3 regions of the Actinoallomurus bryophytorum genome follow, and region 3 is predicted to be linked to each of the others. Evidence: riboswitches for the same ligand, from Rfam matches in the RefSeq annotation. Region 3 holds a riboswitch; each other region holds the start of a gene.
What was found. Region 3 has a riboswitch for cobalamin ahead of cobN (cobaltochelatase subunit CobN). Riboswitches for the same ligand answer to the same signal wherever they lie in the genome.
Positions count from the first base shown of each region.

Region 1: another riboswitch for cobalamin. It lies ahead of FB559_RS13290 (ribonucleoside-diphosphate reductase subunit alpha); the one in region 3 lies ahead of cobN (cobaltochelatase subunit CobN).
Region 2: another riboswitch for cobalamin. It lies ahead of FB559_RS01105 (SCO2322 family protein); the one in region 3 lies ahead of cobN (cobaltochelatase subunit CobN).

Region 1 covers NZ_VFOZ01000001.1:2,825,883-2,835,991, reverse strand. Annotated here, with positions in the region: gene FB559_RS13315 (TetR/AcrR family transcriptional regulator) at 1-436, opposite strand, end outside; gene FB559_RS13310 (Rossmann-fold NAD(P)-binding domain-containing protein) at 481-858, shown strand; gene hemE (uroporphyrinogen decarboxylase) at 958-2,091, shown strand; gene FB559_RS13300 (CbtB domain-containing protein) at 2,274-2,489, shown strand; gene FB559_RS13295 (CbtA family protein) at 2,515-3,372, shown strand; cobalamin riboswitch at 3,497-3,712, shown strand; gene FB559_RS13290 (ribonucleoside-diphosphate reductase subunit alpha) at 3,810-6,071, shown strand; gene FB559_RS13285 (ribonucleotide-diphosphate reductase subunit beta) at 6,068-7,066, shown strand; gene FB559_RS13280 (GAF domain-containing sensor histidine kinase) at 7,090-8,352, opposite strand; gene FB559_RS13275 (RNA polymerase sigma factor) at 8,527-9,075, shown strand; gene FB559_RS13270 (hypothetical protein) at 9,075-10,109, shown strand, end outside.
Region 2 covers NZ_VFOZ01000001.1:221,146-231,254, forward strand. Annotated here, with positions in the region: gene pspAA (PspA-associated protein PspAA) at 1-49, opposite strand, end outside; gene FB559_RS01075 (PspA/IM30 family protein) at 46-849, opposite strand; gene FB559_RS01080 (DUF3043 domain-containing protein) at 972-1,559, shown strand; gene FB559_RS01085 (aldo/keto reductase family protein) at 1,580-2,581, shown strand; gene FB559_RS01090 (MASE1 domain-containing protein) at 2,632-3,642, opposite strand; gene FB559_RS01095 (hypothetical protein) at 4,268-4,480, opposite strand; gene FB559_RS46045 (DsbA family protein) at 4,513-5,535, opposite strand; cobalamin riboswitch at 5,562-5,721, shown strand; gene FB559_RS01105 (SCO2322 family protein) at 5,839-6,459, shown strand; gene FB559_RS01110 (energy-coupling factor transporter transmembrane component T) at 6,485-7,525, shown strand; gene FB559_RS01115 (ABC transporter ATP-binding protein) at 7,522-9,192, shown strand; gene FB559_RS01120 (ECF transporter S component) at 9,189-10,007, shown strand; gene FB559_RS01125 (bifunctional adenosylcobinamide kinase/adenosylcobinamide-phosphate guanylyltransferase) at 10,041-10,109, shown strand, end outside.
Region 3 covers NZ_VFOZ01000001.1:5,349,520-5,359,628, forward strand. Annotated here, with positions in the region: gene FB559_RS25100 (Gfo/Idh/MocA family protein) at 1-126, opposite strand, end outside; gene FB559_RS25105 (AMP-binding protein) at 229-1,038, shown strand; gene FB559_RS25115 (glycoside hydrolase family 113 protein) at 1,389-2,363, opposite strand; gene FB559_RS45740 (GbsR/MarR family transcriptional regulator) at 2,754-3,503, shown strand; partial or broken gene FB559_RS45745 (IS5/IS1182 family transposase) at 3,590-3,750, shown strand; gene FB559_RS25130 (class I SAM-dependent methyltransferase) at 3,786-4,442, opposite strand; gene FB559_RS25135 (VOC family protein) at 4,468-4,857, opposite strand; gene FB559_RS25140 (helix-turn-helix domain-containing protein) at 4,871-5,713, opposite strand; cobalamin riboswitch at 5,798-5,956, shown strand; gene cobN (cobaltochelatase subunit CobN) at 6,017-9,622, shown strand; gene FB559_RS25150 (SDR family oxidoreductase) at 9,662-9,925, opposite strand; gene FB559_RS25155 (LysR substrate-binding domain-containing protein) at 9,977-10,109, shown strand, end outside.

The sequences.
Region 1 (10,109 bases), 2.5 Mb from region 3:
GCCGGTCGTCAACATCGCGCTGCCGCAGCGCCTGGGTCAGGGCTTCGGTGAGCGACGCGGCCTTGGCCAACTCGCGTTCGCGCAGCGCCGGCGTCACGGCGATGACTTCCAGTCGTGGCTCGGAGAACGGGCGGTTCTCCTCGAGGATCCGTCCGGCCTTACGGAAGGCGCAGAGCAGTATTTCGAATGGCCGCAGACCATCGGGCGACTCGGCCACCGCCTCCACCAGTGCGGCGCGCACGGCGGCCTGGCCGTCGAAGAGCACCTCTCGCTTGTCCGGGAAGTGCCGGAAGAACGTGCGCTCGTTGACGCCGGCCCGGGCGGCGATCTCAGCCGTGGTGGTCTGGTCGAATCCGCGTTCCCGGTACAGCTCCGTGGTCCGGCTCGCTCCTACCGTCCACGGCCCCCGGGACCACGGCTTCGTCGGCATGCTCATCGCCACCGCACGAAAGAGCGGGATGTCGGCCTACGTCGGCGACGGTGGCAACCGGTGGCAACCGGTGGCCTGCGGTACACCGGCTCGACGCGGCGGTCTTGTTCCGCCTGGCACTGGAGAAGGCTCCTGCGGGCAGCGTGCTGCACGGAGCGGCCGAAAGCGGAGTCACCCTGAAGAGCGTCGCGGAGACGATCGCTCGAGGCCTCGATCTGCCCGCGGTCTCGCTGACCCCGGACGAGGCCGCCACGCACTTCGTCAGCCCGTTCATGGCCGTCGTCTACGGCTTCGACGCACCCGTCTCCAGCTCTCACACGCAGGAGCTGCTCGGCTGGTCGCCCACCCACCCGTCGCTGCTCGACGACCTGGAGCACGGCGACTACCTCGCCACGCCGACCCGACGGCCGGGGTCGGCGTGGTCATGACGGTGGGCGTGGGTAGGTTGGTCGCGCACCTTCACTTGTAGGGGGTGCGTGTGCCGATCGGGCTGGCCGGGCCCGCGTGTCTGGGCAGGACGGAAGAGCGTGGGCGTCGATATGCGGGAAGAGCCGGACGTCGATCACGTGGCGGGCGAGGCGCGGCCGAAGAAGCTGCTGTTGCGCGCGCTCGCGGGCGAGCGCACCGAGCGGCCACCGATCTGGCTCATGCGGCAGGCCGGGCGCTATCTGCCGGAGTACCACGACGTCCGCGAGGCCGCGGGCGGGATGGTGGGGCTGTGCAATTCGCCCGAGCACGCGGTCGAGGTCACCTTGCAACCGCTCCGGCGCTTCACGCTCGACGCCGCGATCCTGTTCGCGGACCTTCCCCAGATCGCGGCGGCGTTGGGGCAGACCCTGGAGTACCGGGTCGGTGACGGCCCCGTCCTCACGCCCCCGATCCGTTCGGCTTCGGACATCACCGAGATTTTGAGCGCGTCCCGTCTGCACGAACAACTGGCCCCGATCTATGAGACCGTCAGACGACTCACTCGCGCGCTGCCCGACGAGGTCACGTTGATCGGCTATGCCGGTGCGCCGTGGACGGTCGCGACCTACATGGTCGAAGGGCGCGGCGCCGGCGCCTCAGAGCACTCCGTCGTCAAGCAGTGGGCGCTGCGCGATCCAGACGGGTTCCAACCCCTGATCGACCTGCTCACGGCGGCCACCATCGAGTTCCTGGACCGTCAGATCCAGGCCGGTGCCGAAGCGATCCAGCTGTTCGAGAGCTGGGCCGGAATACTCCCCGACCCGCTGTTCCGGCGTTGGTGCGTCACGCCGGTCGCCGCCATCGTCGCGGCGCTGAAGGCGAAGCATCCGCGTGTTCCCATCATCGCCTTTCCGCGCGGCGCGGGGCTTGCCTACAACGGCTTCGCCGAGGCGACCGGCGTGGACTGCGTCGGGCTCGACTCGACGGTGCCTGTGGAGTGGGCCGCACAGAAGGTGCAGCACGAGCTCGGCCGATGCGTGCAGGGCAACCTCGACCCCCAGCTCCTGGTCGCAGGCGGGCCCGCACTCCACGCGGAGACAGACCGCATCCTGAACGCGCTCAGCGGCGGCCCGTTCGTGTTCAACCTCGGACACGGCATCGTCAAGACCACACCCCCCGAGCATGTGGCCGCTCTCGCCCGGCAGGTACGGACCTCGCCGGGCACGGGCCACCTGCGGCGTGGCCTGCTGTGACGTTGACCGCGAGGAGACGTGGCCGTACGATCCGGACGAAAGCGACGGTCGGAGGAAGCCGGTGAAAAGCCGGGCGGTCGCGCCACTGTGTTCCATCCCCGCGGGGATGGAGAGTCAGACCCTCCACTGTCGATCGCGCTCCACCCGTACGAGGGACGCAGGATCCCTGAGGAGGCATTGACATGAGCATGTCCACGCTGCCCACCACCCGCACCACGCCCGTCGTGCTGCCCGGCACCCGGGCGGCCCTGTGGCTGTTCGGCACCGTCGCGTTGTGCCTGGCCGCCTACTACTTCATCGGCGTCGACCAGGGTGCGACCTCGGTGTTCGGCAACAGCATGTACATCCACGAGTTCGTCCACGACGCCCGGCACTTCCTCGGCTTCCCCTGCCACTGATCCGATCAGAGACTGAGGAGTAGCCGTGGAACGGCGATTCATCGTGCGTGGGCTGCTGGTCGGGGCGATCGGAGGACTCCTGGCGTTCGTTTTCGCCAGGATCTTCGCCGAGCCGCAGATCCAGCGGGCCATCGATTATGAGAGCGGTCGTGATGCCGCCCAGGCCGTCCTGGACAAGGCGGCCGGTCTGACCGCTGAGACGGCCGGACCGGACCTGTTCAGCCGGACGATCCAGGCCAACGTCGGCATCGGCGTGGGCATGATCGCGTTCGGTGCGGCGATGGGCGGTCTGTACGCGGTCGCCTATGCCCTGGCCTGCGGCCGTACCGGGAAGCTGCGGCCACGGAACCTGGCGCTGCTGGTCGCGCTCGGCGGGTTCCTGGGGTTCTACCTGATCCCGTTCATCAAGTACCCGGCCAACCCGCCCGCCATCGGCCATGAGGAGACCATCCGCGATCGGAGCGGCCTGTATCTGGTGATGGTCGTGAGCTCGATCGCCTTCCTGGTGCTGGCGGTCTGGCTGGGCCAGCGGCTCAAACCGCGATTCGGGAACTGGAACGCGACCCTGCTCGCCGCGCTGGCGTGCGCGGTCGCGATAGGGATCGTGATGGCGCTGCTGCCCTCGCTCGGGCATCTGCACGCCAACGTCGAGCAGTTCGGCAGGCATCCCACCGAGACACCCCTGCCGCTGAAGGACCCCCAGGGCCGCATCGTCTACCCGGGCTTCCCGGCGGACGTGCTGTTCAATTTCCGCTTCTACTCGGTGGCCGCGCAGGCCATCCTGTGGGCGGCGATCGGCCTGTGCTTCGCACCCCTGGCCGAGCGGCTGTTCGCCGAGACCGCGCAGGCGCCCGGCACCGCACCCGAGCCGGTCACGGCCTGACGAACCGCCACACCGTCCCCGCTCCGGTCCTCCGGAGCGGGGATTCGTCATGCGGTTCAGGGCTCTCCTCGGCCGCGACACACGCAACATCTTGTAGTCCTACCTCCGGGTGGCCACTACATGTATGGTTCTCGGTGTTGCTGGTGCACCCGCGCCTCGTGTGGCGGGTGTCGTAAGAGGGAACCCGGTGTGAGTCCGGGACTGCCCCGCAGCGGTGAGCAGGAACGACCGCCGTCAACAGCACTGGGCCCCGGCCTGGGAAGCGACGGCCAGTAGGACACACCCGATCCGGGGTGTGGCGCCCGCGAGTCCGAAGACCTGCCAGTGACCCGTGCGCGGGAGCGCGCGGTCGTCCAGGCCTCGCGGGAGGGCCGGCGGCGGGGTCGTGTTCTCCGTGCGCGCCTTTCGTGAGGTGAAGCTCGCGAGGGAGAGAGCACGTGACACAACAGCTCATCGCGCCGCACACCACCATCACCAGCGCCGAACCCGCGCTCAAAGCCGAGGTCGAGCGCGCCTGCGCCGGGCTGCCGGACACCGATCCGAGGCGTATCGGCCTCACCGGTGATCTGGCCGAGGCCGTACGGCAGGCCGCTGCTCTGGTGGTCGCCGAGCCCGCCTACTCCACGGTGGCGGCCCGGTTGCTGGCCCGGCTGATCGCCGGCGAGACGGGCCCGTTGACGTTCGGCGCTTCGGTCGCGGCGGCACATGCGCAGGGTCTGCTCAATGACGAGACCGCCGCGTTCGTGGCCCGCAACGCGCCGGCCCTGGACGCGCTGGCCGACCATGACGCCGACGACCGGTTCACCTACTTCGGGCTGCGGACCGTCCATGACCGTTACCTGCTGCGGCACCCGGTGACGCGGCGGGTGCTGGAACGCCCGCAGTTCTTCTTCCTGCGCGTGGCGTGCGGGCTGGCCGAGACCGTCGCCGAGGCCGCGGAGCTGTACGGGCTGATGTCGCGCCTCGCGTACCTGCCCAGCTCGCCCACCCTGTTCAACTCGGGCGCCGCCCGCCCGCAGCTGTCCTCGTGCTTCCTGCTGGACTCGCCGCGCGACGAGCTGGAGGCGATCTACGAGCGGTACGGGCAGGTCGCGCGCCTCAGCAAGTACGCCGGCGGCATCGGGATCTCCTGGACCCGCGTACGCAGCCGAGGCTCGCTGATCCGCGGCACGAACGGGCACTCCAACGGCATCGTGCCGTGGCTGCGTACGCTCGACGCCAGCGTCGCGGCGGTCAACCAGGGCGGGCGGCGCAAGGGCGCGGCGTGCGTCTATCTCGAGCCGTGGCACGCCGACGTCGAGGAGTTCCTCGAACTGCGGGACAACACGGGGGAGGACGCCCGGCGTACGCACAACCTCAACCTGGCCAACTGGGTGCCGGATGAGTTCATGCGCCGCGTCGAGGCCGACGCGACCTGGTCGCTGTTCGACCCCAAGCAGGTGCCCGAGCTGGCCGACCTGTGGGGAGAGGAGTTCGACGCGGCCTACCGCGGGGCCGAGGCCGACGGCCGGTTCGTGCGCCAGGTCCCCGCGCGGCAACTGTACGGCGCGATGATGCGCACCCTCGCGCAGACCGGCAACGGGTGGATGACGTTCAAGGACGCCGCCAACCGTGCCTGCAACCAGACCGCCGAGCCCGGCAACGTCGTGCACCTGTCCAACCTGTGCACCGAGATCCTGGAGGTCACCGGCGACGCCGAGACCGCGGTGTGCAACCTCGGCTCGATCAACCTCGCCGCGCACGTGACCGACGACGGGCTGGACTGGACGCGGCTGCGTGCCACGGCCCGTACGGCCGTGCGGTTCCTGGACCGCACCATCGACCGCGGTTTCTATCCCACGCCGGAGGCGGCCGCGGCCAACCGGCGGTGGCGCCCGGTCGGCCTGGGCGTGATGGGCCTGGCCGACGTGTTCTTCCGGCTGCGGCTGGCGTTCGACTCGCCCGAGGCCCTGGAGCTGTCCACGCGCATCGCCGAGGAGATCGCGCTGGCCGCGTACGGCGAGTCGGCGGCGCTGGCGGCCGCGAACGGCCCGCACCCCTCCTATGACCGGACACGTGCCGCCCGCGGCGTGCTGCACCCGGACCACTGGCCGGACGCCACGCCGGTGCACGCCGCCGAGTGGGAGGCACTGCGCACGCGTATCGGTGAGGCCGGGCTGCGGAACTCGCTGCTGGTGGCGATCGCGCCGACGGCGACCATCGCCTCGATCGCCGGCTGTTTCGAGTGCATCGAGCCGCAGGTGTCCAACGTCTTCAAGCGCGAGACGCTGTCGGGGGAGTTCCTGCAGATCAACACCTACCTGGTCGCGGACCTGAAGAAGCGCGGGCTGTGGACGCCGCGCGTCCGCGACGCGATCAAACGCGCCGACGGCTCCGTGGCCGGCGTCGCGGAACTGCCCGCCGACCTGCGCACGCTTTACCGCACCGCATGGGAGCTGCCGCAGAAGGCGCTGATCGACCTGGCCGCCGCGCGCACGCCGTACGTCGACCAGTCCCAGTCGCTGAACCTGTTCATGGCCGCCCCGACCATCGGGAAGCTGTCCTCGATGTACGCCTACGCGTGGCGGTCGGGTCTGAAGACGACCTATTACCTGCGTTCGCGTCCGGCCACCCGCATCACCCAGACCACCGTCACGCCCGCCGCCGACGCCGTGGCGTGCTCCCTGGAGAACCCCGAGACCTGCGAGGCGTGCCAATGAGCCTGCTCGACCCCGGTATGGACCTGACGCTGCGCCCGATGCGCTACCCGGCCTTCTACGACCGGTTCCGCGCCGCGATCCGCAACACCTGGACGGTCGAGGAAGTCGACCTGCACTCCGACCTCGCCGACCTGGCCCGCCTCACGCCCGGCGAGGTGCACCTGGTCAACCGGCTGGTGGCCTTCTTCGCGACCGGCGACACCATCGTCGCCAACAACCTGGTGCTGAACCTCTACACCCACCTCAACGCGCCCGAGGCCCGGTTGTACCTGTCCCGGCAGCTGTACGAGGAGGCCGTGCACGTTCAGTTCTACCTGACCCTGCTCGACACCTACCTGCCCGACCATGACGAGCGGGTCAGGGCGTTCGCCGCCGTGGAGAACATCCCCTCCATCCGGGACAAGGCCGAGTTCTGCTTCCGCTGGATCGACTCCCTCGGCGCGATGGACCGGCTGCACAGCCGGGAGGACCGGCGGGCGTTCCTGCTCAACCTGGTCTGCTTCGCGGCCTGCATCGAGGGCCTGTTCTTCTACGGCGCCTTCGCCTACGTGTACTGGCTGCGCTCCCGCGGTCTGCTGGGCGGCCTCGCCTCGGGGACCAACTGGGTCTTCCGCGACGAGTCGATGCACATGGAGTTCGCGTTCAGCGTCGTGGACACCGTACGGGCCGAGGAGCCGGACCTGTTCGACGACGACCTGACCGCGCAGGTCACGCGGATGCTGGAGGAGGCGGTCGAGGCCGAGCTGGCCTTCGCCCGCGACCTGTGCGGCGAGGGACTGCCCGGCATGACCGCCACCGACATGCGCGCCTACCTGGAGAACGTCGCGGACCAGCGGCTGGCCCGGCTGGGCCTGCCGATCCGGTACGGCACCGCCAACCCGTTCGCGTTCATGGAGCTGCAGGACGTGCAGGAACTGTCCAACTTCTTCGAACGCCGCGTCTCGGCCTACCAGGTCGCCGTCGAAGGGACCGTCAGCCTCGACGAGACCTTCTGAGACCGGAACCGTGCGGGCCCGGTCTACGGACGGCCTTGAGGATCATCGAGGGCGGAAGACGGGATGCCGACGACGACCGACGTACCGCCGCCGACCGGGCTGGACACCTCCATCGTGCCCCCGACGGTGTCCACCCGGTCCTGGAGACCGATCAGGCCCGTGCCGCGCCGCAGGTCGGCGCCGCCGACGCCGTCGTCGCGGATCGTGAGCCGAAGATCGTCCCCGCTCGTGGCCACCAGGTCGATGTGCACGACGGAGGCGTTCGCGTGTTTGAGTACGTTCGCCAGCACCTCGGAGACGACGTAGTAGACGGTGATCTCGGCCGGCTCGGGCAGTCGCCGGTCGATGCGGATGTGGAGGTCGGTGCGTACGGGGCAGTGGCGCACGAGGGATTTGATCGCCCCCTTGAGCCCCATCTGCGTCAGGGTCGTGGGGTAGATGCCGCAGGAGATCTGCTGGATCTGGGCGACGACGTCCGACTGGCACTTGGCCGCGCTCGAGAGTGACCGCCGGAGCGCCTCGTTCTCGTCCGAGGCGTTCGTCTCCGCCTCCCGCAAGTAGAGCCCGAGCGCGATGAGGCGTTGCTGTGCTCCGTCGTGCAGGTCACGTTCGATACGGCGCTGCGCCGCGTCGGCCGCCGTGACCAGGCGGGCTCGTGAGGCGATGAGTTCCGCACGGTACTCCGCCTGCGCGATGGTGCAGGCGACGAGCTCGACGAAGTCCCCCATCCGCCTCTCGGTGTCCGCCGGCGCCGGCCGCGAGCCGAGGAACCGCAGCGCCAATTCGCCCCAGAGGCGGTTGTGCACGATGACCGGGCAGGACACCACCTGACTGACCCCATGTGACCTGAGCCATTCCCCGAGTTCGCCGGCGGTCGACCCCGACGCGCGGCGGGCCGACCGGCCGGTCTCGTACACCGCGGCGGCGGCGGTGTCGCCCATCGGCCAGCGTCCCCCGAACGGCACGCCCATCGCGGGGACACTCGGGTCGTTCCATTCGGCCAGGTGGCACATCATGCGCTCGGGCTCAAAACGGGCAATGGCGGCGTAGTCCGCGTCGAGGAGACCACCGAGCTCGCGGCATACGACCCAGAAGGTCTCCGAGGGCGGCGTCGTACCATGCGCCACGAGCATCGCCACGCGTCGCAGCGCTTCTTGTTTCGCCAGGGCCGTGCGAAGCCGGGTCCTGGTGGAGTCGGGGCAGTTCGCCCGTACGAAGGTCGTCGCGGCGTCCAGACCGTGCCGCAGTCGTCTTCGCAGCGTGGGGCGTAGGGACCAGATGCCCACCACAGAGCCCAGGGGCCAGCCGAAATTGGAATAAGGGACATCGCCCACATTACATCGGGAGGTCGACCCGCCCCAGGGTGCGTGGAGGCGAGTGGCACAGGCCCGCGCTTGAGCCGGTCGGGGGTTCTCTCGCGAAGAGTTGTGAACGAGGCGCGTTGGGAGGGACTTCTTGGTGTGAACGATCCCGAAGAACGGTTCACCGCCCTCTACGACCGGCACTATCGCCGGGTTCTCGCGTACGTCCTGCTCCGTGCCGAGCATGGCGTGGCCGAGGACGTGTCCAGCGAGACGTTCCTGGTCGCCTGGAGGCGGCTCGACGAGATGCCCGAGCAGACACTGCCGTGGCTGCTCGGAGTGGCACGCAACCTGCTCGCCAAACAGCGTGATTCGCGGCAGCGGAGGAAGGCGCTGCTCGACCGCATCACGGCCGGAGCGGTGGCGCAGGAGCAGCTGAATTGGGACGTCGCCGAACAGGTCGTCGACAAGGACGCAGCGCTCACCGCGCTGGCGTCGATGCCGGAAAAGGACCTGGAGGCGATGGCCCTGGCGACCTGGCACGGTCTTGATCCACAGGAGTCGGCCGCCGTGATGGGCTGCTCGGTCCGCGCGTACCACGCGCGGCTGCATCGTGCTCGCAAGCGCCTCGCCGCCGCCTTTTCCGCGGAGCCGGAGAGCCGTTCCTCCGTACGAAACGCCCATCACCGTCCCGTGAGGGAGATCTGATGCCGTACTCACCCCGATCCGGCGACGAGGACCACATGATCGACCGGATGTTCGCCCGGTTGGAGCCCGACGTGGGCGAGACGGTCGAGCAGACGTACGAGCGCCGCCGCTCGGCGGACCTCGACCGCGCCCTCCGCATGCCACACGCCCCCTCATCTCGCCTCTCCTCGCTCAGGAGCACTCTGATGACACGCCGTACCCGTCTCCTGATCTCCGGTGGGACCGCCGTGGCCGGCCTGGCGGCCGCCGCGATCATCGTTCCCGGTGCCGTCTCCGGGCACGCGGCCCGCGGCAAGGCGCCGGTCACGGCCTCCGGCGCGGCTGCCGGTACGACCGTGGACGCCCACTCGTTCCTGCTGACGGCGGCCGAGACCGCCGTACAGGAGCCCGCGCGGTCCGGCGAGTTCTGGTACACCGAGACCCGCACCACCTCGTTGATCAGAAGCATCCCGAGCGTCTACCAGGCCAAGATCGAAGCCCTCCGCAAAGAGCTGACGGCGAAGGAGACCGCGGCCCACGGCGATGCCGCCGCCCTACGGCGCGCTCGGCGGGAGACCGACGAGAAGGTGCGGCAGGTCAAACTGCACAGCGATCCGCCGTTCTCGGCGACCTCGTCCGAGACCGGCGAGACCTGGCGGGCCCGGCAGGCCGGAGGCGCCAACCGCAACGTGACCCGCCCCGACACCAAGGTCGCCTTCGGCTCGGCCCAGGACGAGGCCAGCTGGAAGGCCATGGGCTCGCCGGCACTGGTGAACGGCGGGCAGCGGACGTCCGAGGACCACCTCGACCGGGTCCTCTCGATCCCGAACCCGAGCCTGACCATCAGGAACGTCTCCGCGCTCCCCACCTCCGAGACCAAGCTCAAGAGCCGCCTCGAAGGGTTGTACAAGGAACGGTCGGGCGCCCAGCCGACCGACACGTTCGCCACCTACCTGTGGCAGACGGGGACCGACCTCCTCACCGCCCCGATCACTCCCGGCACCCGGGCCGCCCTGTTCCGTGTCCTTGCCGAACAGCACGGGCTGGAGGCCACG
Region 2 (10,109 bases), 5.1 Mb from region 3:
CACCCTCGGCGACCTCCAGCTGCCCCTCGCCCATGAGCCGGACGATCACTGGCCCTCCCCAGGCTGCTGGGGACGGGGCGCCTGCTGTGCCTGCTGCGCCTGGCTCTGCTGCTGCCCGGGGGCGGCGTCAAGCTCCTTGGGCGCCGAGCCCATGCCCAGCTCCGCCTTCATCTGCTCCAGCTCGAGGTCGACGCCGGGACCGGTGGCACCGACGCGGTCGAGCTCGGCCTGGATGTCATCGCGCGGTCCGGAGTAGTCCTCGAGAGCGCCCGAGGCGAGCAGCTCGTCGATGGCGCCGGCGCGCGCCTTCATGTTCTCGGTCTTCTCCTCGGCGCGCTGGATCGCCAGGCCGACGTCGCCCATCTCCTCGGAGATGCCGGAGAACGCCTCGTTGATCTTGGTCTGCGCCTCGGCCGCGGTGTAGGTCGCCTTGATGGTCTCCTTGCGCGTACGGAAGGAGTCGACCTTGGCCTGCAGCCGCTGCGAGGCCAGCGTGAGCTTTTCCTCCTCGCCCTGCAGCTGCTGGTACTGCGCCCGCAGATCACCCAGCTGGCCGTCGAGGCCGCCTCGCCGGGTCAGAGCCTCGCGTGCGAGGTCCTCGCGGCCGACCTGCAGGGCCTTCTTGCCCTGGTCGGTGAGCTTGTTCTGCTGCTGTTCGAGCTGGTTGATCTGGAGCTCGAGCCGCTTGCGGGAGGTGGCCACGTCGGCCACACCGCGGCGAACCTTCTGGAGCATCTCAAGCTGGCGCTGATACGAATAGTCAAGGGTCTCGCGAGGATCTTCCATTTTGTCCAGGGCCTTGTTGGCCTTGGACTTGAAGATCATCGACATACGTTTCATCACGCTCATCGCGCGCGGCCGGTCCCTTCGTGCTGTTGCTGTGCAAACGCTGCTGGGGTTAGCCACCACCCTACGCGTTAACGCTCAAGACAGTCATTATGTTCGCGCCCTGGCGCCGGTAGGCTGATCTGGTGTTCCGACGCCGTACCGATACCACCACCGAAGAGCCCCCGCAGTCCCCCGAGGCCACCAAGCCCGCGGGCAAGGGCCGGCCCACGCCCAAACGCCGCGACGCAGAGCGGCGAAACCGCCAGCCGATCACCGCACCGCGCACCCGCAAGGAGGCCTACCGCCAGGAGCGCGAGCGAAATGCCGGCAACCGAAAAAAGGGCCGCGCGGCCATGGCCCGCGGCGACGAGCGCTATCTGCTGAAGCGCGACAAAGGACCGGTACGGAAGCTCGCCCGCGATTTCGTCGACTCTCGGCGGACGTTCGGCGAGTTCTTCATGTACCTCACCATCCTCGTTCTCATCGCATCGACCCTGGGGCCGCTGAACGTACGCCTCTACCTCCAGCAGTTCGGCCTTCCGGTGCTGCTGGTCCTGATCATCGGCGAGTCGGTCTGGCTCTCGAACCGCGTGAAGAAGCTGGCGCGGGAGCGTTTCCCCGACGAGAGCACCCAGGGTGCCGGCATGTACGCGATCACCCGCTCGATGCAGATCCGCCGGCTCCGGATGCCCCAGCCGAAGCTCAAGCCGGGTCAGAAGACCGAAGTGTGACCCGAAGCTAGGGTGCGGGCATGGAGTTTCGTCGTCTTGGCCGCAGCGGCCTCAAGGTCAGTGAACTCGCCTACGGAAACTGGATCACCCACGGTTCACAGGTGGAGGAGGAGGCCGCCGCGGCATGCGTGCGCGCCGCCCTCGACGAGGGGATCACGACGTTCGACACCGCCGACGTGTACGCCGGCACCCGGGCGGAGGAGGTGCTCGGCCGCGCCCTGCAGGGAGAACGCAGGGAGTCGCTGGAGATCTTCACCAAGGTCTACTGGCCGACAGGCAGCGGCAAGAACGACAGCGGCCTGTCGCGCAAGCACATCTTCGAGTCGGTCCATGGCTCGCTGCGGCGGCTGCGGACCGACTACGTCGACGTGTACCAGGCGCACCGTTTCGACCACGAGACGCCGCTCGAGGAGACGCTGCGGGCCTTCGACGATCTCGTACGCCAGGGCAAGGTCCTCTATGTCGGCGTGTCGGAGTGGCGTGCCGAGGAGATCGCCCGCGCGGTGAAGATCGCTGACGAGATGGGGCTGGACCGGATCGTGTCCAACCAGCCGCAGTACAACATGCTGTGGCGCGTCATCGAGTCCGAGGTCGTGCCGCTGTCGCAGCAGGAGGGCATCGGCCAGGTCGTGTTCTCCCCGATCGCCCAGGGCGTGCTCACCGGCAAGTACCTGCCCGGTCAGGCGCCGCCGGCCGGCTCGCGCGCGACCGACGAGAAGAGCGGTGCGAACTTCATCTCGCGCCACATGCGGGAGGACCTCCTCACGCGGGTGCAGGACCTTCTCCCGGTCGCCGACGAGGCGGGCCTGTCGATGGCCCAGCTCGCGGTCGCGTGGGTGCTGCAGAACCCCGGCGTCTCGTCCGCGATCATCGGCGCCACCCGGCCCGAGCAGGTGCGCGACAACGTACGCGCGGCGGGGGTACGGCTCGCCCCGGAGGTGCTGAAGCGCATCGACGACGTCCTCGAGCCGTTCATCGAGCGCGACCCGGCCAAGACCACCAGCCCGGCCAAGCGGTCCTGACCCGGCCGCCGGCGTGACCGTGCGATCGGTCGCTCACCGCTCCGTGCGGGTCACGCCGGCGGTTCGCCGTCACGTGGGGTGTGCTGGGCGCGCACCAGGTCCAGGACCATGCCCTTGAGCGTTTTCTGCCCGCGTTCGAGATCGTCGGTCATCTTGCTGAGGTCGGCGGCCACGCGGTCGATCGTCAGCCTGGCGGAGTTACGCTCGCTGACCATCGTGGCGAGCAGGAGCGCGGTCAGCGCGACCGCGCTGTTGTAGGTCTGCAGGACGACAAGCCGGCCGAAGACGCCGTGGTGGGCGAACGGACCGTACCCCCGCGTCGCCGCGACGGCCGCCACCAGCGCGACGATCAGGACGCACGGCGCGGCTCCGGTGTGCTCGAACCGCAGCGCGGCCCAGATCAGCGGAGGGAAGACGAGGAACAGCAGTTCGTAGGGGATCGTGGTCACCACGGCCGCGATGAGGAGCGTGCTCCCGAGGAGTACGGCCAGTTCGAGCCAGCGGGCGGGGCGCAGGTCACGGGCGCGGGCGGTGCGCAGCACCAGCAAGAACGGGACGATCACAAGGACGCCCATCGCGTCGCCGGTCCACCACACCGACCAGGTCTGCCAGTACTGCCCGGTCGGCACCGCACCCCCGAAGAACAGCGCCGTGCTGCCGACCGTCGCACTGATCAGCATGCTGCCGAAGGCGGCCAGGAAGATCAGCGCCAAGGCGTCACGCAGCCGATTCAGCCCGAGGTGAAAGCCGGCCCGCCGGAGCAGGAGGTAGGCGCACACCGGGGCGGCCGTGTTGCCCAGCGCGATCATCGCGACGACGGGTACCGAGGGCCCGAGGGGCAGGTTGACGGCGAACGCGGCGAGCGTGATGCCCGGACCGGTCCAGCCTCCGAACAGCAGAAGGGACACGACCGCGACGCCGATCGGCAGCCACAGCGGAGCGATGTGGCCGTGCACGGCGGCGAGCCGGAGTCCGAGTTCGGCGGCTCCGTAGTAGGCGGCGGCGGTGATGAGGACGCGCAGGCCCACCGAGACCGCGCGTCGGCTCCTGCTCTGGCTCACCGGTCCGGCGGGCCCATCTTCTCCAGGCCGGTCCCAGTCCCCCTGGCACCACCGCGGAAGCGGTGTGGCCACAAAGTCAGAGTACGCCCTGGACAGGACCCGGATTCGCCATCGCCGAACCGTGTCCCGGCCGACGACGGCGAAAGCCGCCGGCGAGGTGGTGACGGGCGAGCCTCAGACGATCAGCGACACGTCACTGGAGGCCGCCCGAACCGCGACGCGGTCCCGGACAGGCGACCGGTGGCCCGCCACGACGCGTACCGCCACGACCGCCGGCCGGGCCGACGGTGGCGGCAGCCGCCGAGGTGGTGATGGGCGGCCCGAGACGATCAGCCCCACGTCACTGAGGGCGACCGAACCGCGACGTGGCCCGCCACGACGCGTACCGCCACGACCGCCGACCGGGCCGACGACGGCGAAAACCGCCGGCGAGGTGGTGACCGGCGAGCCTCAGACGATCAGGGACGCGTCGCCTGGCGCCGACCGGACCGCCGGATAGGAGCCCGCCGCGATGCGTACCCCGACGACCGCAGGCTGGCGCCCCACTCGGGCAGATGGCACCCGCGGGCGGGCCACCCCCTCGGGCAGGGGGTGGGGCCCGTCCCGCGCGCCGGTGGCGGGCGCCTCACCCCTCGGGCGGGTGCAGGCTCATCGGGCCGTACACCTTGCGGCCGTCCTCGAGCAGGCTGACCTGGTCGACGCCGGCCTCGACCAGGCTCCGCCAGTTCTCCCCCACCCACGACTCGGCGTCCGCCTGTGTGGTCCACGTCTCGTCTCCGAGGTCGGGGGCCTCGGTCACCGATCCGTCGGCCTTCTCGTAGCGCCAGCTCCAGGGCATTGGTCTCCTCTGTGTCCGCAGTAGCCGCGGCCTCACCCGGCCGCGATGATCGCGTTGCGCAATCCTTCGGCCGTCAGCGTCTCACTCGAGGGCAGCGCCACGCCGCCCACGTTCACCGTCGGCGTGCCGAACACGCCACCCGAGATCGCCGTCTGGCTCGTCTGTCTCACCTCTGCCGCGTACCGCTGGCTCCGCACGCACGACCCGAACCCCGAGTCGTCGATTCCCGCGCTCCGGCCGTAGGACACCAGGTCGGTGGTGCTGAAGCCGACCGACCCCTCCGGCGGCTGGTGGAGGAAGAGCTGGTCCTGGAAGGCCAGCCACCGCGCCCCGTCGGTGATGCAGTGCGCCGCGGCCGACGCGCGTACCGAGTTCCCCGACAGCGGCTCACTGGTGAAGATCACGATCGGGTGGTAGACGATCTTCGCCCGCCCCTCCCCGGCGAGGTTCTTGAGCGTCACGTCGTTGACCCGGTGGAACTCCTTGCAGATCGGGCACTGGAAGTCCTCGTAGACGTCGACGAGCGGGACGGTGACCCCGGGCTTCGCCATGGTCACGGTCCCGACCGAGGACACCTCGGCCGTGACGCCGCTGGGCAGGGGGGCCGGCTTGCCGAGCGACTTGTCGCGCGAGACGAGCACGGCGGTGACCGCGACGCAGACCGCCAGGACGAGGAACCCGGCGACCAGGCCGATTACCAGCCCCCGGCGCCTGCGGGTGGGGACGGGCTGCCCGTACGGCTGCCCGTACGGAGGCTGCCCATAAGGCGGCTGTCCGTACTGCGGCGGGTACGGCTGCTGCCCGTACGGGGGTGCACCGGGCGGCGGCGCCCCGTACGGCGAGGGACCGTACCCGGGAGGCGGCCCCTGAGGGGGCGGTCCCTGCGGGGGTCCGTACTGGGGAGGAGGTCCGTACGGGGACGGCGCCGGAGACGCGGGGTGTGGCGGCTGCCACTCCTCGGTCGCGGGGCCTTGCTCTGGCCGGGGGGCGCCGGGCGGCGGATCATCCGGGGGCTCCGGGCCTTCGGGCGGCGGGCCGCCGGGGGATTGGCTCACGATGCGTCAGATTACCGGTCTGAGCCGTTTTGACGAGGTCTCAGCGTCCGTGGTCAACTCATCGGCAGCAGCACACGCGCCGACGTGGGGAAAGCCGGTTCGAATCCGGCGCTGACCCGCAACCGTGGACCGGCGGGCATCCGCCCGCAGGCGAGCCGGGATGCCCGCGCCGGCGCTGGGGCGTATCCGACGGATACTCCCCGTGTGGCTCTGAAATCCGTCGTGGTCTGCGGGTGGAGTCCGGGCGCGTGCTCGCGGTGCGCCCGTTCCGCCGGGACCTCGCAGAGCACCAGAAAGGCGCCCATGCTCAAGCGATCCGGCGTTGTGTCGGCCCTTGTCGTCGGGGCGACTCTCGCTTTCGCCGCCCCGGCGACGGCGGATGCCACCGCGTTCTGGGGTTACTGGCAGGCGAGCGGCTCGGACTGGGCCTTCGCCAAGACCGGCCCGGCCTCCGCGCATCCCAAGGAGGGCGCCGTCGAAGGCTGGCGGTTCGCCCGGTCGAGCGGCGACACCGGCACACCTCCGCGCGCCGAGCCCGCCTTCGCGAAGATCTGCGGGTCCACCGCCGCGCGGGCAGGCGACAAGCGGGTCGCGGTCGTCATCGACTACGGCGAACCGGCCGACGCGCCCGCCGGCGCCACGCCGCCCGCCGCCAAGACGTCCTGCGCGGTCGTGCCGCAGAGTGCCACGGGCTCGGACGTCCTCGCCAAGGTGGCCACGCCGAAGGCGGACAAGTCAGGCCTGATCTGCGCCATCGACGCGTTCGGGCCCTGTGCCCCGGCCGCTCCGGCGGCCACCCCCTCGTCCCCCGCGGCGAAGAAGAAGGACGCCGGCTCGACCGCGCTTACGGTCGGCATCGGCGTGGTCCTCGTGCTCGCCGCCGGCGGCAGCATGGTGGCCCTGCGGCGCCGCACCGGCCAGTGAGGGCGCCCGCCCGGCGGGGGCGCGGGTGAGTGCCGGACGGCACCTGCACCCGGGCGCCTGGTGGCTGTGGGCACTCGGTCTCGCCACAGCGGCCACCCGTACCGCCAGCCCGCTGCTCCTGCTGATGGTCGTGGCCGCCACCGGCCTGGTCGTGGCCGTGCGGCGCTCCGGTGAGGCATGGGCGGGCTCCTACGCGGTGTTCCTGCGCCTGGGCCTGGTGGTGGTCGTCATCCGCGTCGTCTTCTGGGTGGTGTTCGCCGCGCAGGCCACCGGGCCCGCGCTGTTCACGCTTCCGTCGGTGACGCTGCCGTCGTGGCTGGCGGGCACCCGGATCGGCGGCCCGGTGACCGCCCACGGCCTGCTCTCCGGCCTCTACGACGGACTGCGCCTGGCCGCCGTACTCGTCTGCCTGGGCGCCGCCAACGCCCTGGCCAGCCCCAGCCGGCTGCTGAAGGCGGTGCCCGGCGCGCTGTACGAGATGGGGGTCGCGGTCGTGGTGGCGATGACGTTCGCGCCGCAGGCGGTGACACACGTACGGCGCGTACGGGCGGCGCACCGGCTGCGCGGCCGTCCGGACCGCGGGCTGCGGGCCGTGCGCGGGCTCGTCATGCCGGTCATCGAGGGCGCGCTGGAGCGGTCGGTCGAGCTCGCGGCGGCGATGGACTCACGCGGCTACGGCCGGACCTCTCCGGTCCCGCCCGCGCTGCGCCGCGCCACGGCCGCGCTGACGCTCGCCGGGCTGCTCGCCGTGTGCGCCGGGCTCTACGGCCTGCTGGGCGGCGGCTCGCCGGCCGTCCTCGGCGCCCCGCCGCTCGTCCTCGGGCTGGCCGCGGCGATCGCGGGTCTGTGGCTCGGCGGCCGCCGCTCGCCGCGTACGCGCTACCGCCCGGACCCGTGGAGATGGCCGGAGTGGCTCGTCTCGGCGTGCGGTCTGGCGGCGGCGGTCGCGAGCGGGACGCACGGGTACGGAACCGGCCCGCCGCCGCTGACGGCCGCCGCGCTGCTGCTCGCCCTCGTCGTGGCGCTCCTGCCGCTGCGACGCGTGCCCGGCGGGGACAGGACGTGATCCGGTTCGAGCGGGTCGGCTTCCGCTACGCCGAGGAGGCGCCGCCGGTGCTCGCCGAGGTCGACCTGGAGATCGACGAGGGTGAGCTCTGCCTCGTCGTGGGCCGTACCGGGACCGGCAAGTCGACGCTGCTGCGCGCGGTCAACGGGCTGGTCCCCCACTTCACCGGCGGAATCCTGGCCGGCCGCCTCACCGTGGCCGGCCGTGACACCCGTGACCATCCGCCGCGCGACCTCGCGGACGTCGTCGGGTACGTGGGCCAGGATCCCCGCGCCGGCTTCGTCACCGACCGGGTCGAGGAGGAACTCGCCTACGGGATGGAGTCGCTCGGCCTGGCTCCCGCGGTGATGCGGCGCCGCGTCGAGGAGACCCTGGACCTGCTGGGCCTGGAGGGCGTCCGCGACCGGCCGCTCGCCACGCTCTCCGGCGGGCAGGCGCAGCGAGTGGCGATCGGGTCGGTGCTGACCGCGCATCCGCGGGTGCTCGTGCTGGACGAGCCCACCTCCGCGCTCGACCCGGTCGGCGCCGAGGACGTGCTGGCCATCCTCCAGCGGCTCGTGCACGATCTCGGGCTGACCGTCGTCCTGGCCGAGCATCGCCTCGAACGCGTCGTCCACCTCGCCGACAGCGTCGTCCTGCTCCCCGGCGACGGCGGCCCGGTCGCGTACGGCCCGGCCGCGATGATCATGGCCGAGTCCCCGGTGGCGCCGCCGGTGGTCCGGCTCGGGCGTGCCGCGGGCTGGTCGCCGTTGCCGCTTTCGGTACGTGACGCCCGTCGCGCCGCCGCTCCGATGCGCGACCGCGCCGCCGTCCCTCCGGCCGGGCCGGGTGAGAGCCGAAAGGACGAGCCGCCCGCGGAGCGCGGGGGAAACGGCCGGGATCGCCGGACACACCCTCCGGCCGGGCCCGCCGTCGCCCGCCTGCGGCGGCTCGAGGTCCGGTACGGGACGGTGCCGGCGCTTCGGGGCGTCGACCTCGCCGTCACGCGAGGCGAGGTCGTCGCCCTCATGGGCCGCAACGGCGCGGGCAAGTCCTCCCTGCTCGCCGCCCTGGTGGGGCTGGTGCGGCCGGCCGGAGGCCACGTCGACGTGCTCGGCGCGGCGCCGCACGAACTGCGCGCCCGCGAGATCGTCCGCCGCGCGGGCCTGGTGCCGCAGGACCCCGCCGACCTGCTTTACGCCGACACGGTCGGGGCGGAGTGCCGCGCCGCGGACCGCGACCTGGCCGCACCGCAGGGGACCTGCCGGGCCCTGTTCGAACGCCTCGCGCCGGACGTCGCGGACGGCACGCACCCACGCGACCTGTCCGAGGGCGGCCGGCTGTCCCTGGCCCTGTCCGTCATCCTGGCCGGACGGCCTCCCCTGGTCCTGCTCGACGAGCCCACCCGAGGCCTCGATTACACGGCCAAGACACGGCTGGTGGAGATCCTCGGCGAGCTGGCCACAGGCGGCCACGCCATCGTGCTCGCCACCCACGACGTCGAGCTGGCCGCCGAGGTCGCCACCCGCGCGGTGGTGATCGCCGAGGGCGAGGTAGTCGCGGACGGCCCGGCCGATGAGGTCCTGGTCTCCTCCCCCGCGTTCGCGCCCCAGATGAGCAAGGTGTTCGCGCCGCTGCCGCTGCTGACCGTCGCCCAGGCCACCGCCGCCCTGCGGGGTCCGGCGTGACCGGGCCGCGCCCGCTCCGCGGGTCCGTCTCGGCGGTGCGGCTGCGCCCGCGCTCGGCGATCGCCGTCGGGCTGGTGTCGGCGGCCGGCCTCGTGGCGTTCGGCTGGCCCCTCGTCGTGGCGCCGTCGGCGGGGCTCACCCAGTCCGGGCCGGCGTCGTGGCTGTTCGTGGCTCTGCTCCCGCTCCTGCTGCTCGTGGCGCTCGCGGAGATCTCCGAGGGCGGCGTGGACGCCAAGGCGGTGGCCCTTCTCGGTGTGCTCGGCGCGATCGGGGCGGCACTGCGTCCTCTCGGCACCGGCGTGGCCGGGTTCGAGCCGATGTTCTTCGTCCTGGTGCACGGCGGGCGGGTGCTCGGCCGGGGCTTCGGGTACCTGCTCGGATCGGTGACGATGTTCGCGAGCGCGCTGCTCACGGCGGGCATGGGCCCGTGGCTGCCCTTCCAGATGCTCGGCGCCGCGTGGGTGGGGTTCTTCGCCGGATGCCTGCCGCGGCTCGGCGGCCGGGGCGAGATCGTGATGCTCTCCGGCTATGGCGCGGCGGCCGCGTTCATCTATGGTTCGTTGCAGGATCTGGCGCTATGGCCATTCGCGACGGGAGTATCAACGTCGATCGCTTATGAACCAGGTGCATCGGTGACCGCGAACCTCGGCCGGTTCGTGGCGTTCGACCTTGCCACGTCGCTGGGTTTCGACGTGCCTCGCGCGGTCACGACGGCGGTGCTGGTGGCGGTCACCGGCCGGCCGGTGCTGCTGGCGCTGCGGCGCGCCGCCCGCCGGGCCGCCTTCGAGGCCCCCGTAGATTTCCGGCGTCCATGACGGTGGACGGGTCGTGCCGAAGGTGAGCCGATCATGGACGTATTAGAGCTCCATCTGCTCGGCACGGCCGGACCCGGTGGATGGCCCGAGCCCGGCTGCCGG
Region 3 (10,109 bases):
CTGCCGCTCCGGATTCGACGTCACGACCGCGGCCAGCTCCAGGTCGGGGGCCGCCGAGATGAGCGGAGCGTGAAAGACGGCACCTCCGGTGCCATAGCCGATCAACGCAACCCCAAGGGTGTCCACAGATGGCCTCATCGAGATCTATTTGATCACGCTACGGGTCTGTCCCAGCACCGCGACCCGGCCTAATGTCGCGTAGGGGCCCATGAGGGGAGGGGAGCACGCATGCCCGGACCATCCCCGGATGCGAATCTGGCGGAGGTGCTCAGCCGGTGGACGGACGCCTTCGGCTGGGCGGATCGGGTGGCGTTCCTGTGCGGCGATGACCTTTACACGCATGGCGAGGTGCACCGCGGCGCGGCCCGCGTCGCGTCGTTGCTCCTTTCCCGCGGCATCGGGCCGGGGGACCGCGTGGTGATCGCGCTGCCCGGCTCGATGGAGTTCGTCTGGGCGTTCCTCGGCACCGTGCGCATCGGCGCCGTCGCGATGCTCGCCGACCCGGAGGCGGCCGAGCTGCCGCCGGCGAGCCTGGTGGTGCGCGCGCCGGGCCGGCGGCCGGGCGACCTCACGCCCGCCGAGCTGGCCGCCGCGATGCCCGCGGCGCGAGCCGCCCCGCCGTATCCGGTCCGCCCCGACACTCCCGCGTACGGGCAGTACACCGCGATGTACGCCCACGGGGACCCGGAGCAGGCCTACCTGGCGATGGAGTCCTTCGGCCTGCGGGAGAACGACGTGCTCTTCTCGGTGCCGAAGACCTACGACCCCGTCGGCCTCCGCAACACGATCTTCCTGCCGCTCTTCTCCGGGGCCAGCGCCGTGCTCGACTCCGGGCAGCGTTCGATCCGGGTGGTGGCCGAGCGCGTACGCCGCCATCGGGCCAGCGTCCTGCTCTCCACGTCGGCGTTCTTCACCCGCCTGGCCGCCGAGGGACCACGGGGCACGTTCGAACCCCTGCGGATCGCCGTCTCGAACGGAGCCACGCCACCACCGAGCCGGATCGAGCAGTGGCTCGGCTGCCCGGTGGTGACGCCCTAGCCTCCGGCGATGAGCGGGTTCAGCGACGCCAGGACTCTGCGGATTCTCAAGGCGGCGAACTCGGGCAGGTGGTCGCGGTCAGCCAGACCGAAGGTTCGACCGCGAGGACGTAGCGGCCGGGGGCTCGTAGGACCCCGTGCCCGCCCCGACGTTCAGTACGGTCCGTGCGTCGCCGAGCGCGGCCCAGGACCGCGCGGTGAGACGGGGCTCGGTGCGTCGCGTCACGGTGCAGGTGGCTCCGATGGTGTCGTACAACGGCGCGCTGGACACTGACACCGCCTTTCCGCCAGGTCACCACCATGTCCTGTCATGCCGATTATCTGGTGTTCACCGGGTAGCTCTCCGGTGTTTCATTCGTATGCCTTGGCCATGGCGTGGAAGGACCGTTTGGGGGCGAGACTGCCGTCGGGCATGAGTTTGCATACCCCGTAGGAGGCCATGTCGAGATCGAAACGCGGATCCGTGCGATGTGGGAACTCGTAGCCGGCGAAGGTGAGCCAGAAGGCGGTGTCCACACCTTCCTTCTCGAAGACTGCCATCATCTCGCGCAGATAGCGGGCCTGTTCCTCCTCGTCGCGGACGTAGTTGCCGTCGAGGCGAGGCGGATCGGCTTCGTAGTCGACGATGGCCCAGCCGAAACCGCCGCGCTCAGCCGCGCCTCGGTACGTGCAGCAGCCGAACTCGGTCGCCGCGAGCGGCTTACCGTGCCGGAGGTATTCACGCAGGCCCTGGCGGAAAGCGTCGCTGGCGTCGCCGTAGGCGTCGACGCTCACGATGTCGAAGGGCGCCCAATCGACCTGTTCCCATGTTCCGGCGGCGTAAGTGACCTTGCCGCGGAACCGTTCGCGCACCGTCGCCGCGATGTCGGCCAGAACGGCGTCCAACCGGGCAGCGATCTCGGCGAGCCGGGCCGATGCCTCGGTCGCGTCGGGGTTGTCGCTGGCCACGGCATTGATCCTTGCGAAGGTGTCCTCTCCGGGGAGGAAACCGGCGGCGAACAGGCTCAACTCGCAGCCCGCGACGAAGACATCTGCTCCCACTTCCTGGGCGCGGTCCGCGCAGTCGGCGAAGTACGGCACCAACTCCCTTGCGGACAGTTCGCAAGGGAACGGGGAGAACCAGACCTCCAGCCCAGCGTCGGCGGCGTGCCCGGCGGCGAGCGCCAGCCGCGCGGGGTCGCCGCCGGTGATCCGCACGGCATCGCAGTGCAGATCGTCGGCGATGACCCGGATCTCCCGCCGCACGGCCTCAGCGTCGAAGACGGGCCGCGAACTCCGCCCACCGGGAGTGAAGCCGGTGTCGTAATTGATGCCCTTGGCACGCATGTCATCGCTCCTCACCAGGTCACCGCAAGCGCGGTCACTCTCAAATATCGGCTCTTCGCGCAGTGGAACGGATCCAGGGGTGTCCGGCCCCGTCCGCTCGGCACGCGTCCGTGGCCGCTCGACGGCGGTCTCAGCCATGGTGTTACCTCGCCTGTCAATGGGAGACCGCCGAGTGCCGTCGTCCGGCTACCGGATCCGAACGTTAGGTAAGACGCGAAACACCGGTCAACGACGCCTCTCCCGGATTTGCATCGTTTTCGCTGCTCGGTGCCACTATTGGTGATTGCAATGACGATGCCGGATAATGCAACACCGAGGTCACCCGTTGCAACGGCTGACGACTGGCTCGCATACTGGCGTCCAGACAACCGAAGCCGAGGAGCCGGCCGGATGCCAGGACGCAGGCTGACCAGAGCCGACCGGCAGCAGATCGCCGAAGGCTTGGCGCAGGGCCTGGACTACGCCGGGATCGCCCGCCGCCTGGGCCGTCCCACCTCGACGGTGAGCCGCGAGGTCGCACGCAACGGCGGGCCAGGCCGCTACCGCGCGGACCTGGCCCAGCTCGCCAGCACCCACCGCGCCCGACGCAGCCCCCGCCCGCCGGCAGCCCCGCAACAGGCCAGCGAGCGCAGCGGCCCCGACCCCGGCGCGGCAGCCACATTCATTGCAGACCTCACCGCGGCCATCATCGAGACCGGCATGCCGCGCACCGCCGCCAGCGTGATGGCCTGCCTGTTCACCTCCGAGACCGGCAGCTACACCGCCGCCGAACTGGCGCAGCACCTGCAAGTCAGCGCGGCAACAATCTCGCACGCGGTCGGCCTGCTACAACAGCACGGGCTGATCCGCCGCGGCCGCGACAGCCAAAGCCGGCGCCACAGGTACTTCCTCGACGAAAACGCGGGCCTTCGCTCCGCGGTGGTCGGCGTCCGCGCCAACCAGCAACTCGCCACCACCGCCCTGCGCGGCGCCGACATCTTCGGAACCGACACCGCTGTCGGAACCCGGCTCGCCACCGCGGGCCGATTCCTCGAACAACTCGGCAACGACATCCTCCGTGCCGCAGAAAAGCACTGGCGCGCCACCACACCCACCGAGCCCAAGCACACGCAGACAACCCACTCAACGACAACACGATGAACGCCGCCATACACTGACCCTTTTTAATCCGCGCGCGGAGCAGCGGTGATCACGGCCTGACCGCAGTCCGCCTCTGGGGATCCTGCGCGAACCGGTCACACGCCAAGCTCCGCGGGCCCGGCGAACGCGCGAATGTCCAGATCAAGACCTGGAGACTCCTCCGCAAGCTGTGTTGCAGCCCCGGCAAAGCCGGCCACTCGTCAAGACCATCGCTGTCCTACAGAGCTACGAGGTCACCCGAGGATGAAAAAGGGTCATCGTCCCCGCACCGGCCAGGGCGGTCTAGGCCCGTTTGATCGTCGCGAGCCAGGCCGGTGCGCCGTTCTCGTCGTGGTACCTCGTCCGTACCCGGTCCGGTTCGATGGCGGCGACGTTCCATCCGCTGCCGGGGTTGAACGCCGCTCTCAGGTCGTCCCGGCTGATCGGGTGCGGGCCGGTGTCGGGACCGTCGTCGCTGAAGCACAGCACGTAAAGGGTTCCGCCGTGCTCGGTCACCGACGCCAGGCTCACCGCGTACCGGGATCGCTCGTCGCCCTCGAAGGAGTGGAACAGCCCGCAGTCCAGCACCGTGTCGAACCTGCGTTCCAACCGCGAGAGCTGGAACGCGTCGGCGGCGGCGAACGTGACCTCGATCCCACGGTCCTCGGCCTTCTTCCGAGCGGCCGCCAGTGCCGTCTCGGCCACGTCGAAGCCCAGCACCGGCAGGCCCAGGGAGGCGACGTGGAGCGTGTTGTCGCCGCTCCCGCAACCCGCGTCGAGCACCGTTCCGGCGAACACGCCTTCGTACACCAGCCGCGCTATCGCGGGCTGCGGCCCGCCGATCTCCCAGGGCGCGGGGCCGTCGTGGTACGACGCGTCCCAGGGCTTCCCACTCATCCGTTCGTGCTGGGTCGGCTGCCGGCCACCGAACGGATCGCCGGCAAGGATTCGTTCCGACATCTTCATCCCCTGACTGTGACCGGGCTCAGCTTCCGGCGCCCGCGTACGTGCCGAAGCTCCAGAAGACCCCTTCGGGGTCGCGGACGGTGAAGCCCAGACCGTACGACTCCTCCTGCGGCGCCCTGACGACGGTCGCGCCCGCCGCGACGGCGCGCTTGAACAGGGTCGCGGGGTCGTCCGTCACGACGTAGACCGAGCCGGTGCCGGCCGGCAGGCCGGAGATGGAGCTGTCCTCGCGTGAGGCGCTGCCGAGCATGACGCCACCTCCCGTAGGCCAGCGGAGCTCGGCGTGGTCGACGCGATCGCCGGTCTCGTAGACGGCGACGCGTTCGAACCCGAACGCGTCGATGAGAAAGCGGATCGCGGCGTGGGCGTCGGAGTAGCGGATCGAGGGCCAGATCCTGGTATCGCTCATGGCCCTATCGTCGCTAAGGCTCCACCTCCTCGTCTTGGATGAATGGGAGGTCGTCGCCGGTCAGCCAGACCGACGGCGGACATCCGATGAAGGAGTTCCACTCGCGCGCCAGATGGGCCTGGTCGTAGTAGCCGCACGCCGCCGCGACGGCGGCCAGTGCGGGCCGTTCGCGCCGCGTCAGCAGGAGCTTCGACCGCTCGAAGCGCATGACGCGCGCCGCCTCCTTGGGGCTCAGGCCGTACTCCGCGGTGAAGCGCTCGCCGAGGTGCCGGCGGCTCCAGCCGACCTCGCGTGCGAGGTCGTCGATGCGGACGCGGCCACCGCGTGAGGTCAGGAGCCGCCACGCGTGGCCCAGCTCGGCCGAAGGCGCCGGCAGCCGGCCGAGGTCGCGAGACAGCACCTCGTTGAGGATGGCGAAGCGGGCGGGCCACGAGTGTGCCTCGCCCATGCGCTCGATGAGCTCGCCCATGCGCGTGTGGGCGAGCCCGTCGAGCGGGACGATCGTGGACGCGAGCTCGCCGGCGGGCATGCCGAGCAGCGACCTCGCGCCGTCGGGAGTGAGCGAGAGCTGGACGCCGTACTGGCTGCCGTCGTGCTCGATCAGCGCGGCCCGGGTGTGCATCCCGCCCAGGAGCGCGGCGAACTCGGCCGGCGCCTGCCGCGGGTCGGGCATGACCGTCGTACGGGTCGGCGCGCCGAGGCTGATGACGATCGTGAGGTACGGCGACGGGAGGCCGTGGTGGGTGCCCGGCGGCAGGCCCTCGTAGCGGTAGCCCGAGTAGTGCGCGACGAACGGCGCCAGGTGCGCCGGCGGCGTCACCTCGGCCCGCTCCATGATGAGCCCGGTACCGCTCATGCGCCCACGGTAGCCGTGGAGGGTGACATCCGGCACGTATCGGCAGGGCCCTGGTCTCCGTAGACTGTCCCGCGACGGCGAGGGAAGGAACCCGGTGCGATTCCGGGGCTGTCCCGCAACTGTGATCAGGTAGCGAGCCCGCGCATACGGCCACGGCGGCGAGCTGGAAGGCCGCGGGTGGTGGTACCGGTCCCCACGAGGGGGTCCGGGCCGCCGTGCGATGACCTGAGAGTCAGGAGACTTCCCGCCGTCCGCGATAGGCACCCGGCCCGGGGCGAGGACCCCCGAGGGAAGGACTCACACGTGCGCGTCTTGCTGCTCTCCACCGCCGACACCGAGCTCTTGTCGGCTCGTTCGGCCGGTTACGCGACCGGTAACCCGGCCCGCCTCGGCGTCGCCGACCTGGACGCGCTGTGCGAGGGCGTCGACGCCGTGGTCCTGCGGCTCCTCGGCGGCCTCAGCACCTGGCGCGAGGGCGTCGAGGACCTGCGGCGACGTGGCCTGCCACTCGTCGCGCTGGGCGGCGAGGCGAGCCCGGACGCCGAGCTGATGGCCCTGTCCACCGTGCCGTCCGGCGTCGCCACCGAGGCCCTGGACTACCTGCGCGAGGGCGGCGTCGGCAACCTGCGCGAGCTGGCGCGCTTCCTGGCCGGGATGCTGTCACCCGGCGACGAGGAGCCCTGGGCGCCGCCGCAGGCGATGCCCGCGTACGGCGTGCACGGCGACCCCGTCGTACGCGAGGGGCGGCCGACCGTGGGCGTGGTCTTCTACCGCGCCCACGAGCTGTCCGGCAACACCGCGTTCGTCGACACCCTCTGCGAGCGGATCGAGGCGGCGGGCGGCAACGCCCTGCCGGTCTTCTGCGGCTCGCTGCGCGCCGCCGACGAGGGCCTGATGGAGCTCCTCGGCCGCGCCGACACCGTCGTGGTCACGGTGCTCGCGGCAGGTGCGTCGGCCGAGGACGGCTGGGACGCGGGCGCCCTGGCCACTCTGGACGTCCCGGTCATCCAGGGAATGTGCCTGACCACGTCGCGGGAGGTCTGGGACGCCTCGGACGCGGCGCTGTCACCGATGGACGCGGCCATGCAGGTCGCCATCCCCGAGTTCGACGGCCGCCTGATCTCGGTGCCGTTCTCCTTCAAGGAGGAGGGCCCCGACGGCATCCCGGTGTACGCCGCCGACCCCGAACGCGCCGCCCGCGTCGCCGGCATCGCCGTACGCCACGCGCGGCTGCGGCACACGCCGCCCGCCGACCGGAAGCTGGCGATCGTGCTGTCGTCGTACCCGACCAAGCACGCACGCGTCGGCAACGCGGTCGGCCTGGACACGCCGGTCTCGGCGGTACGCCTGCTGGCGGCGCTGAAGGAGGCCGGCTACCAGGTCGGCGACCATCCGACCGACGGCGACAAGCTCATCCACACACTGATCGCGGCGGGCGGTCACGACGTGGAGTGGCTGACCGAGGAGCAGTTGCGCGCCGCGCCCGCGCGGGTGCCGCTGGCGGACTACGAGCGATGGTTCGCGGCGCTGCCGGACTCCCTGCGCGAGGGCGTACGGCGGCACTGGGGCGAGCCGCCGGGCGAGCTGTACACCGATGGCGACGACATCGTGCTGGCGTCGCTGCGCTTCGGCAACGTGCTGCTGATGATCCAGCCGCCGCGCGGGTTCGGCGAGAACCCGGTCGCGATCTACCACGACCCCGACCTGCCGCCCTCGCACCACTACCTGGCCGCCTACCGCTGGCTCGACGGGACCTTCGGCGCCGACGCCGTCGTCCACCTCGGCAAGCACGGCACTCTCGAATGGCTGCCCGGAAAGGGCCTCGGCCTGTCCGCGGAGTGCGCCCCCGACGCGGTCCTCGGCGACCTGCCGCTCGTCTACCCGTTCATCGTCAACGACCCGGGCGAGGGCACCCAGGCCAAGCGCCGCGGGCACGCGACCATCGTGGACCACATGGTGCCGCCGATGGCGCGCGCCGACACGTACGGGGACCTGGCCAAGCTCGAACAGCTCCTGGACGAGTACGCCACGGTGCAGGCGCTCGACCCGACCAAGTTGCCCGCCGTGCGCGCGCAGATCTGGACCCTGATCGAGGCCGCCCAGCTGCACCACGACCTGCACATCGACGACCAGCCCGACGCGACCGCGTTCGACGAGTTCGTCCTGCACGTCGACGGCTACCTGTGCGAGATCAAGGACGTGCAGATCCGGGACGGGCTGCACATCCTCGGCGACGCGCCCGATCCCGAACAGCGGGTCAACCTCGTCCTCGCGGTGCTGCGGGCCACCCAGGTCTGGGCCGGGCGGCACGGCGCGCTGCCGGGCCTGCGTGCGGCCATCGCCGCGCGGTACGGCCTGGACGAGAAGACCCTGCTCGCCACCCCCGGAGCGGAGGCGAACGCGGGCGGGCTCGCCGAGATCGCCGATGGCCCGGCGCGTACCGCCTCCGACGTGATCGACCTGCTCGAGGCCGTCGCGCGGCGGCTCGTCGTCGGCATGGAGACGCTCGGCTGGGACGCATCTAAGGCACCGGCCGTCTGCGCCGAGGTGCTCGGGTCGGCGGTGCCGGAGGTCGAACGCCTGCTGGAGTTCGCGGCCGACGAGGTGGTGCCGCGCCTGGCGGCGACGTCCGGCGAGATCGACGCGGTACTCCACGCCCTCGACGGCGGGTACGTCCCGGCGGGACCGTCCGGCTCGCCGACGCGCGGCCTCGTCAACGTCCTGCCGACCGGCCGTAACTTCTACTCCGTGGACCCGAAGGCGATCCCGTCCCGCAACTCCTGGGACGTCGGGGTCTCCCTCGCCGACTCACTCCTCCAGCGCCACCTCGCCGACACCGGCGAGTACCCGCGCAGCGTCGGCCTCACCGTCTGGGGCACCTCGGCGATGCGCACCCAGGGCGACGACATCGCCGAGGTGCTCGCGCTGATCGGCGTACGCCCGGTCTGGGACGAGGCGTCCCGGCGCGTGACCGGTTTTGAGATCATCGCCCGCGAGGAACTCGGACGTCCGCGCGTCGACGTGACGCTGCGCATCTCCGGCTTCTTCCGTGACGCGTTCCCGCACGTCATCTCGCTCATGGACGACGCGATCGCGGCCGTCGCCGAGCTCGACGAGCCGGACAACCACCTGCGGGCGCACGCGCTGGAGGACGCGGCCCAGCACGGCGACTGGCGTCGTGCGACGAGCCGGATCTTCGGCTCCAAACCGGGCGCGTACGGCGCCGGCCTGCTGCCGCTGATCGACTCGCGCAACTGGCGCGACGACGGCGACCTCGCCGAGGTGTACGCCGTGTGGGGCGGCTACGCGTACGGCCGCGGGTTGGACGGCCGCGAGGCACGTACGGACATGGAGGCGGCGTTCCGTCGCATCGCGGTCGCGGCCAAGAATCAGGACACCCGCGAGCACGACATCGTCGACTCCGACGACTACTTCCAGTACCACGGCGGCATGGTCGCCATGGTCCGCACGCTGACCGGCCGCAGCCCCGCCGCGTACGTCGGCGACTCCGCGCTCCCGGACCAGGTCAAGACGCGGACGCTCGGCGAGGAGACCCACCGGGTGTTCCGTGCCCGCGTCGTGAACCCGCGCTGGATCGCCGCGATGCGCCGCCACGGGTACAAGGGCGCCTTCGAGCTGGCCGCGACCGTCGACTACCTGTTCGGCTACGACGCGACGGCGGGCGTGGTCGACGACTGGATGTACGAGAAGCTCGCCGAGGAGTACGTCTTCGACGCCGAGAACCGTGAGTTCATGGAGCGGTCGAACCCCTGGGCGCTGCGCGGCATCACCGAACGCCTCCTGGAGGCCGCCGACCGCGAGCTGTGGGCCGAGCCCGACCCGGAGACCCTCGACCGGCTCAAGCAGACCTACCTTCAGCTGGAGGGCGACCTCGAAGCGGGCGAGTGAGAGCTGAGCCGTGGGCGCGAGGTGACGGGCGGCGAGAGGTCAGCGGGTCAGGGCACCGCCGTCGACGGGCAGCAGCACGCGGTGAATGTAGGACGCCTCGTCGCCGGCGAGGAAGACCACGGCATCGGCGATCTCCGCCGCGGTGCCGGGGCGCCGGGCGGGGTAGCTGCTCGCGGTCAGCTGTTCCCATATCGGCATCTGCGCCGTGTTCAGCTCGGTGGCGGTCGGACCGGGCACGATGGCGTTGACCCGCACGCCCTTGGGGCCGAGCTGAGCCGCCAGATCCACCGCCTTGAACAGCAACTGGGCACCCGTCTGCTGGACCGCACGCCTCGGGGCAGCCGTCTGACCCCGGTGGGCGAAGTCTTCCTGCCGCTCGCCGAGACGCTGCTGGACCGCCGTGTGGACGCGGTGGTGGCACGCATGCCGTTCGCGACGGACCACCTGCACGTCACCGTCCTCCACGACGAGCCTCGCGTGGTGGTGC